2 regions of the Tatumella citrea genome follow, and region 2 is predicted to be linked to the other one. Evidence: predicted binding sites of a transcription regulator. Region 2 holds the regulator's gene; the other holds the start of a gene.
The links. Region 2 encodes PhoB, which activates phosphate uptake and scavenging genes when phosphate is short. Its sites were predicted from a motif close to CTGTCATAAAACTGNCNNAT; they were not measured.

Region 1 (5,923 bases), 1.1 Mb from region 2:
ATAACCTATCGACTGTAAAAAGTGGCTGATAACGCCCAGTCCCGGATTAAACAGGAACATCCATAGCACGGCAGCAATGGCCGGAGCGACAGCATAGGGCAGCAGTAATAATGTCTGGTAGAACTTCTTAAGACGCAGAACATGATCGACTAATGCGGCCAGAAATAAGGAAATTACCAGCCCTAATGCAGCTACCAGCGCACTAAAGATAATCGTAGTTTTGAACGAATCCAGATAATACGGATCCTGGAATAAGGCAGTGAAGTTTGCCAACCCGACAAAATGAGCCGAAAACCCAAACGGATCAAGATTCTGTACCGAATACCACAGAGCTTCTGCAGCCGGCCAGATAAAAAAGATAACCGTGATTGCAATCTGGGGCAGCAGCAGCAGATAAGGTAATGCACGGTGGCGAAAAACGGGACGAGAAGATGACATAAAACCTGACCTCAGGCGGAGATTTCCCGGGCTATCCCCTTGCAGAATTCACCGGAGTGACCCTGCAAGGGGATGTTTTTACTAACGGCGGATTACTGAACCTGCTGCTGGAAACGGCGAAGCAGTTGGTTACCACGCTGAACTGCATTATCCAGTGCTGTTTTAGGAGTCTCTTTCCCGGTCCAGACACTTTCAAGCTCTTCATCCACCACAGTACGTATCTGCGGCATGTTGCCGAGACGCAGGCCTTTGGTGAAGGCCAGAGGTGGTTTATTCAGCATTTGCTTCATCGCGATGTCCGCACCAGGGTTTTTGTCGTAAAAGCCCTGCTTGCGGGTTAACTCGTAGGCCGCAGTAGTTGCCGGGAGATAACCGGTTTTCTGATGCCACTCGGCCGCAATTTCCGGCTGAGCAAGGAATTTCAGGAACTCCGCAACCCCTTTGTAGGTTGCATCGCTCTGACCGCGCATAACCCACAGGCTGGCACCACCGATGATGGCATTCTGTGGCGCATTTTTCACTGTGGCATCATACGGCATCATCCCGACACCAAAGTTGAATTTGGCATACTGACGGATATCTGCCAGCGAAGCCGATGATGCTGTCGTCATTCCGCAATCGCCGCTGTAGAACTTAGCGGTCGATTCATCTTTACGTCCGTAATAGGTAAAGCTGCCGGCTTTGTTCATATCTTCCAGCATCTGAATATGGCGGATTTGCTCCGGACCATTGAATACCAGCTTCGCATCGGTACCGTCGAAACCATTATTCTCTGTCGCAAAAGGCAGACCATGCCATGCGCTGAACTCTTCAAGCTGAATCCAACCCTGCCAGCCGCTGGCGTATCCGCAACTCATTCCTGCTTTACGTAATGCAGCAGCATCAGAGGCCAGTTCCTGCCAGGTTTTTGGCGGCTGATCCGGATTCAGTCCGGCTTTGCGGAAAGCATCTTTGTTGTAATACAGAATAGGTGTTGAGCTGTTAAAAGGTTCGGACAGCATATGACCGGTTTTAGCGTCGGTGTAGTAACCAACAATGGTCGGAACAAACTGTTTCTCATCGAACTGAACACCGGCATCTTTAAACACTTCGTAGACCGGCTTAATCGCATGAGAAGCCATCATGGTGGCAGTACCAACTTCATAGACCTGAAGTATGGCAGGAGCATTTCCACTGCGTACTGCAGCAATCCCTGCGGCAAGGCTCTGCTCGTAGTTACCTTTGTAGACCGGAACAATTTTATAATCCGGGTGGGTCTGGTTAAAACGCTGAGCCAGCGAGTCAACCTCTGTGCCTAACCCTCCTTCCATTGAGTGCCAGAAGGGAATTTCGGTAACCGCGAAAGCATTTCCGCTCAGACCTAATGCCAGCATTAATCCTGCGGCATGACGACGAAATTTAAGAACTGACATAGTTTTGTCCTGTGGCATGATCGTGCGCTATGGGGAGTTCGCGAGGTAAAATGACACGGAAAAATGACAGAAAAATTAATATAAGATGTCAGTAAGATGACTGGTGAATGACAGAGACCCGCCATGTGAACCCATTCACCCGGCCAGACCCTGTTAATGGAACCCCTTGTAAAACCGGATAAAACGATGCGACTGACGATTGAATTGCTGCAACAACCTTCGCCACCCGAACTGGCCGATCTCAGTAAAATCTGGCCGGACAAAGCAGCAGCCGATTTTCTGCAACATGAGGAAGACAGCCGTTACTATGTAGCGCGTTTTAATCAGAGATTACTGGCAGGACTGGAGATACAGTTACTGCCATCAGAGGCAGTCATTTCACAGATTATGGTTCGGGAAGCCACCCGTCGGCGGGGCATAGGTCGATATCTACTGGAAGAGACTTTACGTATGAATCCGGATGTCCAGCGCTGGCGAATCAGCCCCGACCAGCAGCCATTATCCGGGACCGCCAGCATGTTTCTGTATGCCTGTGGCTTTCGGTCAGAGCAAGGCATCTGGATTTTCAGCCATTAAATCGCAGGCATAAAAAAGGGCGTCCCTCAGGGCGCCCTCAGTTCACTGCGGCAGTCTAATCAGGCTTCGATCGCAACACGCAGTTTTTTCATTGCATTTTTCTCCAGCTGGCGAACACGCTCAGCGGAAACACCGTACTTATCGGCCAGTTCCTGCAATGTGGTTTTGTTGTCATCATCCAGCCAGCGTGCGCGAATGATATGCTGGCTACGCTCATCCAGGCCCTGAATCGCATCACTCAGCTTATCAGCCGCATGAGACTCCCAGTTATCTTCTTCGATACCATCGGCAAAGTCAGAAGCTTTATCCTGCAGATACAGCACCGGAGCTACTGGTTTGCCTTCAGCACCTTCATCATCCGGGGTTGGGTCAAACGTCATATCCTGAGCAGCCATACGTGATTCCATTTCACGCACATCTTTACTGCTCACCCCGAGTTCACGGGCCACCATCTCTACTTCGTCCTGGTTAAACCAGCCGAGGCGTTGTTTGGATTTGCGCAGATTGAAGAACAGTTTCCGCTGCGCTTTGGTGGTGGCGACTTTCACAATACGCCAGTTTTTCAGGACATATTCGTGAATTTCCGCTTTGATCCAGTGCACGGCAAACGAGACCAGGCGCACACCCACTTCAGGGTTAAAACGGCGTACGGCTTTCATCAGGCCGATATTACCTTCCTGAATCAGGTCCGCCTGTGGCAGTCCGTAACCTGCATAATTACGAGCGATATGAACCACAAAGCGCAGATGAGACAGGATCAGCTTCTTAGCTGCATCCAGATCGCCCTGGTAATGCAGCCGTTCAGCCAGCGCTTTTTCCTCGTCGGCTGTCAGCATCGGGCAACCATTTGCTGCCCGGATATATGCGTCCAGATTACCCAGAGGAGCAATAGCTAAAGCTTGCATTTCTTTGGTCATTCAAACCCTCTCAGAATTCGTCAATAATGTTGCCAGATCCTTACAGCCTGCGCCTACATTATGTCAGCCGTGCCAAAAGATCGAAAGCAATGTGTGCTATTAATCATTAAGACACAAAAGTTATCCACAGGTTCACTTTTGATTGTGAATAATTTATGACAAGGCGCAGGGGGTACTGCGGGGAAAATTCCTCTGCTCCCCAACCTACGGCAACAGAGGAATAGTATAGCAAAAAAATATTTCCCGGGATTACTGTGGTGTAAATCGGCGTAAATGTTGTGCAGTTGCCAGCCAGGCCGCAACCCAACCTACAATGGCTGAGACTAACAGCAATAATAGTGCTTCATCGAACGAGAAACCTTTCAGGTCAAACGAAGCACTGAACACGCTGGCAACATGCGACACCACCGATTCCAGCCGGAATACCAGAATTTCAGACAAAATCAGCGAAAGAAAGGCCCCGGAAAGTCCCAGCATTGCCCCGCCGTAAACAAATGGTCGCAGGATAAAGCCATCGGTGGCACCGATGAGCTTCTGCACATTAATGGTATCGCGCCGGGCGAAGATACTCAGACGCACGCTGTTACCTATCACCAGGAACACGGCCACTACCATTAGCAGGCCAATCATAAACGCCACTTGTCCCACCAGCCCGGTCAGGGCAGAGAGCCTGGCAAACCAGCTGTCATCCATCCGTACTTCATCCACCCCACTTACTTTAGCCACTCTGTCACGCAGCGTATTCATGGTGTCTGAATTCTGGAAATTCAGTTTTGGGGTAATGATAGCCACAGCCGGCAGCGGGTTCTGCTCCAGCATATCCATCGCTCCGCCAAACCCTGACCAGTTACGGAACTCATTCAATGCTTCTTCACGACTCAGATAATCCACATGCTGGACACCATCAGTCTGCTTCAGAGTATTGATCACATTCTGAGCCGCATTATCATCGAGTGTTTTCGACAGATATACCGTCAGTTGTGGAGCGGGATACCACTCGGTTGCTGCCTGATCGACGTTTTTCCACACGATATAACAAACGCTCGGTAACGTCAGAGAGATAGCAATAACCGTAACCGTCAGCAGCGTCGCCAGTGGCTGACGCAGCATATCTGCCAGCATTCCACGCCACGCATAATGCCATTGCTCCTGCCAGCCGCCACGCAGAGCTTTCTCTTTAGAAACCCGTTTTTGCTTCGGTCGGGCTTTAGCTGCCGCCGGGGTCTTCCGCCGGTTGACCTGATTCCCCTTGCCTGGTTTCATGCCACTCCCCCATGCAAACGTCCCTGGCTGAGGGTCATCACACGATAATTTCTGCGGGAAATAAGAGACATATCATGAGTTGCCATCAGTACAGTGACACCAACGCGGTTAAATTCTTCAAATAAACGCAGGATATCTTCCGATAATGCGTGATCCAGGTTACCGGTAGGTTCATCCGCCAGCAGTAATGCCGGCTTATTGACTACCGCTCTGGCAATACCCACTCGTTGCTGTTCCCCACCAGACAGCTGGATTGGAAAACTCTTCGCTTTATCGAGCAGACCGACTTTATCCAGCGCCGCCGATACCCTGCGGCGAATATCCTCACCACTGGCCCCGGAAATAATTAACGGTATTGCGATATTGTCGTAAACCGTTCTGTCCATCAGCAGATGATGATCCTGAAAGATCATCCCTATTTGCCGACGCAGAAACGGGATCTCGCTATTGCGCAAACGCGTTATATTATGGCCGCTAAACCAAATTTGCCCGGCACTGGGACGCTCTATTCCGCAGATCAACTTGAGCAATGTACTCTTACCTGCCCCGGAATGACCGGTCAGAAAAGCCATTTCTCCCTGGCGCAGATGAAAATCTACACCCTGAAGCGCCTGGCGTCCCCCCAGATAAGCTTTACTGACCTCTTCAAAGCGAATCATCCAAATTAGTCCTCTCGGGCAAACAATGCCTCTATAAAATCTCCGGCCTTAAATGGCCGTAAATCATCGATGCCTTCTCCGACACCAATGTATCGGATTGGAATACTGAACTGGTCAGCCACAGAGAAAATCACTCCGCCTTTGGCTGTCCCGTCAAGTTTGGTCAGTGTAATACCGGTCAGGCCAACAGCCTCATTGAACAACCGGGCCTGACTGATAGCATTCTGTCCGGTGCTGGCGTCAATGGTTAGCATAACTTCATGAGGCGCACTGTCATCCAGTTTGCTCATTACCCGGGTAATTTTTTTCAGCTCTTCCATTAAATGGGATTTATTCTGTAAACGACCCGCAGTATCGGCAATCAGTACATCAATTCCGCGGGATTTTGCTGCCTGAATAGCATCAAAAATAACAGAAGCCGAATCAGCCCCGGTATGCTGAGAGACTACCGGGATGTTGTTCCGCTGCCCCCAGACTTCCAGCTGCTCTACTGCAGCAGCCCTGAATGTGTCTCCGGCAGCCAGCATTACCGATTTCCCTTGCGACTGGTACTGACGTGCCAGCTTACCAATCGTGGTTGTTTTACCCACCCCATTCACGCCGACCATCAGAATAACAAACGGAGTTTTTCCTTCAATATCCAGTGGTTGTTCTACAC
Region 2 (5,923 bases):
TCGTCGAGTTGCAGATAACGGCAGCCTGCATCATAGAAGGCACGAATCGCATCACGCCAGGTCGTGGCCAGATCATCGAAATATTCAGCCAGATCAGGATAGACGCTTTCATCAATATATTTGCGCCCGCCACGGAAATGCAGCACGCTCGGGCTGGGGATAGTCATCTTCGCCACGCTTTTACCGGCAACGCTCTGCAGGAAACGAAAGTCCTCCAGCATAGGATGTTCACCAAACCCCAGTTTCCCGGTTACCCGAACACCACGGGCTTTAGTTTGCACTCCGTTAAACTGAATGCCGTGGTCAGATTCAAAAGGTTCAACCCCTTCCAGCCCGTCAAAAAAATCAAAATGCCACCAGGCGCGGCGAAACTCACCATCGGTCACCACCTTTAAGCCCGCAGCCTGCTGCTGCTCAACCACATCACGAATCGCTGCGTTTTCAGCTTTACGCAACCCTTCGGCATCGAGACTTCCTGCCGAAAATTGTATCCGTGCCTGTTTTATCGCTTCGGGTCGCAGAAAACTCCCGACAATATCGGCGCGAAACGGTGCCTCAGCTCTTTGCATAATTACTCTCCTGATGCCGGAGGTGACCGGCAGATCTGTTTAAGCCATCCAGACGGCTAAATTGTGATTTTTTCAGGGTGGCATGAGAAAATCAGCCTGACAATTGAATATAATTCATTCGTAATGAATTTATTTCATCTGTAGTCCGAAAGCGACCGGCAATCTCAGTTACGGGATAAATCAGTGGGAACACAGTCACCGCAGAGAACGTACTGCGGTGACTGTCAGCTATTGGCTGGTCACAGGAATGGCAGCATTCCCCGGAACAATCATCCGTGCAGCCAGAGAAAAACTAAAGCAGGTACAGTGATCAGGTTCACTGGTGATAGATAACCGGGCACCATGATGCCCCAGAGCATGTTTCACAATCGCCAGTCCCAGACCACTGCCGCCGGTATTACGTGATCTGGCTTTATCTACCCGATAGAAACGTTCGGTGAGACGCGGGATATGTTCAGCAGCAATCCCCGGGCCATCATCGGATACCGAAAAATATGCTCCCTCAACAGAGCGTTTCCAGACAATATCAATATGGGTTTTTTCGGGGGTATGGTTGACTGAGTTATAGATTAGGTTGGAGATAGCGCTGCGTAACTGCTCATCGTTGCCGTATATCCGTAGCTTTTCATCTATAGAAAAAGTGATTTTTTGTCGGCCCTGACTAAGAGTTTCGGCTTCCTGTTGCAGCATATGTAACATTGCCGGAACATCAACTATCTCTTTCATATTCAGTGCAGGTGCTGCTTCGATACGCGTTAGCGTCATCAGCTGTTTAACCAGCCCTTCCATGCGCCGCGACTGTTCCTGCATAGTCCCCACAGCTTTGAAATAGACTTTATCATTCAGCTGATTGTCTTCCATCATTTCCAGATAACCCTGGATAACCGTCAATGGGGTACGCAGTTCATGGCTGACATTAGCGAAAAAGTGGCGCCGCATATTTTCCAGCTGCCGCATCTGCGTCATATCTCTGGCGCTGATCAGCCACTGCCCTTCGCTGTAGGGCATAATCCTGAACTCCATGTGATGCCCGTTATTCAGTAGCTGGGTCAAAGGAGTTTCGAAATTTTTAGCCTGCAGATAGCGGGAAAACTCAGGATAACGCAGCAGGTTGAGGATATTTTGCCCGTTATCCTCCGGCCAGCGTAAACCCAGATATTGTTGTGCCAGCCCGTTGCACCAAAAAATATTGCCCTCTTCGGTGGTCAGGATCAGCCCGTCAGGCAGCGATTCTGCACCACTGCGAAAGCGTTTAATCAGATTACGCAACTCTCCGCGTCGCCGCCGGTTGCGCACCTGCATCAGAAATAAGCCATGAAACAGAGGTTCCCAACTGCCTTTACCGGTTGGCGGAGTCATGGTCCTGTCGACCCACAGCCAGTGTGATAAACGCATTAGTTGGAAGAAATGCCAGAAAAGTAATAAGACAACCGCCAGCAGCAGGCACCAGGCCAGTTGCCGGGTCAGTAACCCAGCCACACCACCGGCCAGGCAGGCAAGCAGAAATTCAGATATCAGGGTGCGCCACGAAAGTTTGTCCAGCACGAGTGACACTCCATTCAGAAACGGGCAGAGAAACGATATCCTGTACCACGGACTGTTTGTACCATACGCTCATGGCCTGTGACTTCAAGTGCCTTACGCAGACGACGGATATGAACATCTACCGTCCGGTCTTCAACATACACATTAGTTCCCCAGACATGATTCAGCAATTGTTCTCTGCTGTAAACGCGTTCCGGGTGAGTCATAAAGAAATGCAGTAATTTATATTCAGTTGGTCCCATTTCTACCGGAGTTTCTCCGGACATAACCCGGTGCGAGGTCGGGTCCAGCGTTAGCCCCTGAATATCAATCAGCTCATCATCTGCCGTCGGCGAAATACGACGAATCACCGCTTTTATCCTGGCGATCAGTTCCTTCGGCGAAAAAGGTTTGGTCATATAGTCATCGGCGCCAGCATCCAGCCCGCGAACCCGATCTTCCTCTTCCCCTTTGGCCGTCAACATCACGACCGGAATATCCCGGGTCATCGCTTCTTTTTTCAGATAACGGATAAACTGAATACCACTACCACCAGGTAACATCCAGTCCAGTAATATCAGATCGGGCCAGGGTTCAATCAGTTTTTTTACTGCGCTGTCATAATCCTCAGCTTCGATGGGATGATAGTCATTCTGCTCCAGCACGAAACATAACATTTCGCGAATCGGAGCCTCATCTTCTACGACCAGAATGCGTTTAGCCATTGTTTCTCCAGCGAATATCTTCGGGTATTTCCGAAGTTGCGGCGCCATTATGAGTCAGTTTTATGACAGTTTTATGAATAAATGCCAGCTTATTTTCTGAGAACATGTCATAAAAATTTATTGATTTTTGCTAACCGTACTGTGCCAGTGGCCATCCTGTAATACAAATCCGGACAAGCCACTCTTTTTTTATCCGGGAGCCGGTAACAGGTATACTGCGTGCAGCAGGGTGAAACCGGGAACATTATGAAAATTATCCATACTTCTGACTGGCATTTGGGTCAGTTTTTTTATACCCGTAGCAGGGCTTATGAACATCAGTCTTTTCTCGACTGGTTATTGCAACAAATTACCGACCACCAGGTCGATGCCCTGATAGTCGCAGGTGATATTTTTGATACCGGTTCGCCACCCAGTTATGCCAGGGAAATCTACAACCACTTTGTGGTCTCGTTACAACAGACAGGTTGCCAGTTGGTTATTCTGGCCGGTAATCACGACTCAGTTGCCATGCTTAACGAATCACGGGAATTACTTGCGTGCCTGAACACCCGGGTTATCGCCAGTGCCGGGACTGACATTAGTAATCAACTGGTTATTCTCCGCGATAAGCAACAGCAGCCTGCGGCGGTACTCTGTGCCATCCCCTATCTGCGTCCCCGGGATATTCAGTTGAGTCAGGCCGGTCTGGACAGCCAGCAGAAACAACAAAACCTGTTACAGGCGATCACCGATCATTACCGGCAATGCTATGACGGCGCGCTTGGTTTGCGGGATGAACTGGGTCAACCTGAACTGCCGGTTATTGCCACCGGACATCTGACCGCGCTGGGTTCCCGCAGCAGTGAGTCGGTACGGGATATCTATATCGGCAGCCTGGATGCATTTCCGGCATCAGCGTTCCCTCCCGCGGATTATATCGCCCTGGGACATATTCATCGCCCGCAACAGGTCGGCGGGCAACCACACATCCGCTACAGCGGATCACCCATTGCACTCAGTTTCGATGAACCAGGTAAGGAGAAAAGCGTCTGCCTGGTAGAATGTGGCCCCGGCCAGCCACTCACAGTAACTACTCTGCCTGTTCCTTGTTTCCAGCCCATGCAAACCCTGAGAGGTTCACTGGAAGAGATAGAAACACAAATCAATGCACTGACTGCCGATGACAGTGGCCGGCCGGTATGGCTGGATATTGAAGTCACGCAACAGGACTATCTCAGTGACTTGCAACAACGCATCGAAACCCTGGTGTCAGGCAAACCTGCAGAAGTGTTACTGCTACGCCGCAGTCGTGAACGCTCGACGGCAGGCATTCAGCGGATGGAGAACGAAACGCTCAATGAACTCACCGCAGAAGATGTATTTCTGCGCCGCCTTGAGCTGGAACAACAACTGTCAGAAGATGATCGCCAGCGACTACTGACCCTTTATCTGCAGACGCTGGAACAGGTACAACACGCCGGACAGGAGCAGGACAACGAATGAAAATACTAAGCCTGCGGTTCAAAAACCTGAATGCTCTGCGCGGCGAGTGGATGATCGATTTTCGTCAGCCACCGTTTGCCGGCAACGGTCTGTTTGCCATCACCGGTGATACCGGAGCCGGTAAGACCACCCTGCTGGATGCTATTTGTCTGGCACTCTACCATCAGACGCCACGCCTGGGCCCGGTCACACCGACCCAGAATGAACTGATGTCACGCGGAACCAGCGAGTGTCTGGCGGAAGTCGAATTTGAGATTAAAGGTCAGGCATGGCGGGCATTCTGGAGCCAGAACAGAGCGCGTGGCCAGCATAATGGCAAATTACAACCTCCACGGGTTGAACTGGCGCGTTGCGAGGATAATGTTATCGTCGCCGACAAAATTCAGGATAAATTACGAATCACCGAACAGCTTTCGGGGCTGAACTTCCAGCGCTTCACCCGTTCAATGATGTTATCTCAGGGACAGTTTGCGGCCTTTCTGAATGCGCCTTCAGCAGAGCGGGCAGAACTGCTGGAGGAACTGACCGGTACCGAAATTTACGGGCAAATTTCACAGGCAGTATTTGAAACGCACAAGCAGTTACGCCAGCAACTGGATAACCTGCAAGCCGGTGCCTCCGGCGTCCTGTTACTGAATGAGGAGACTCGTGATCAACTCAGCCTGCAACAGACTGACCTGCAGCAGCAGGAGCAGGCACTACAGCAGGAGAGTTTGCTGATTAGTCAGGCGCAGCAGTGGCTGCAGCAACACCAGTTACTGACCAGCAAACGTCTGCAACGTGAGCAGGAACATCAGGCAATGGCCGCTCAATGGCGGCAGGCAGCTCCAGGGAGGCAACGCCTGGCCGAAAGTGAACCCGCAGAAAAAGTGCGAGGACTCTGGCAGCAACTGCTACGCCAGCAGCAGGAGCAACAGCAATTACTGGCTCAGCAGGTCACTTCACAACAGCAACTGAACCACTCAGAAACACTGCAACAACAGTCAGCGACTCAGTATCAACAGGCTGAGTCCGGGCTTCAGCAGTTGCGGGAGCAGCAACAGCAACAGGAAGCCTTACTGACCGGACAGGTGATCCCGTTGGATCAACAAATAACCACCGGACAACAGCAGTATAACCGCAGCCGCCAGGAACTTAGTGCAGTTCAGCAACAGCTGTTACCTTTAAGTCAGCAACACGGCACTGTTTCACTACAGTCTGAAACTCTCAGTAAACAAAGGCAGCAGTGGCTGCAATGGCGGGAAAACCACCAGAATATTGCCGGTTATGGAACACATCTGCAGCTTTGGCAACACCGTCTGGTCGGTTGGCAACAGCAGCAACAGGATGTTCTGGAAGCTGAACGACAATTAAATGAACATCAGCAACAGACGGCCCTGCTGGAAAAGTCACTGACGGAACTGAATCAGCAGATTCAGCCATTACAAAATGCTGAAAAGACAGCTGCTGAGGTATTTGAACAACACGAGAAACAACTTCGGGCACTGGAGGTTACGGCCAACACCGCCGGATTACGTCACTCGCTGGAACAATATCAGGTACAGCGTAATCTCCACCAGCAGCTGTTAGTTCTGGCCTCTAAAGCGGCGCCTCTGAAACAGCAACTTGACCGTCTGCGAC

Region 1: a site for PhoB is predicted at 3,486-3,505, ahead of rpoH (RNA polymerase sigma factor RpoH). Genes of this name have one in related genera too.

What each region holds. Positions count from the first base shown of each region.
Region 1 covers NZ_CP015579.1:30,144-36,066, reverse strand. Annotated here, with positions in the region: gene ugpA (sn-glycerol-3-phosphate ABC transporter permease UgpA) at 1-438, opposite strand, end outside; gene ugpB (sn-glycerol-3-phosphate ABC transporter substrate-binding protein UgpB) at 531-1,850, opposite strand; gene panM (aspartate 1-decarboxylase autocleavage activator PanM) at 2,037-2,426, shown strand; gene rpoH (RNA polymerase sigma factor RpoH) at 2,486-3,343, opposite strand; gene ftsX (permease-like cell division protein FtsX) at 3,593-4,606, opposite strand; gene ftsE (cell division ATP-binding protein FtsE) at 4,603-5,265, opposite strand; gene ftsY (signal recognition particle-docking protein FtsY) at 5,271-5,923, opposite strand, start outside.
Region 2 covers NZ_CP015579.1:1,085,579-1,091,501, reverse strand. Annotated here, with positions in the region: gene A7K98_RS05200 (cobalamin-independent methionine synthase II family protein) at 1-569, opposite strand, end outside; gene phoR (phosphate regulon sensor histidine kinase PhoR) at 798-2,114, opposite strand; gene phoB (phosphate response regulator transcription factor PhoB) at 2,129-2,818, opposite strand; gene sbcD (exonuclease subunit SbcD) at 3,065-4,303, shown strand; gene A7K98_RS05180 (AAA family ATPase) at 4,300-5,923, shown strand, end outside.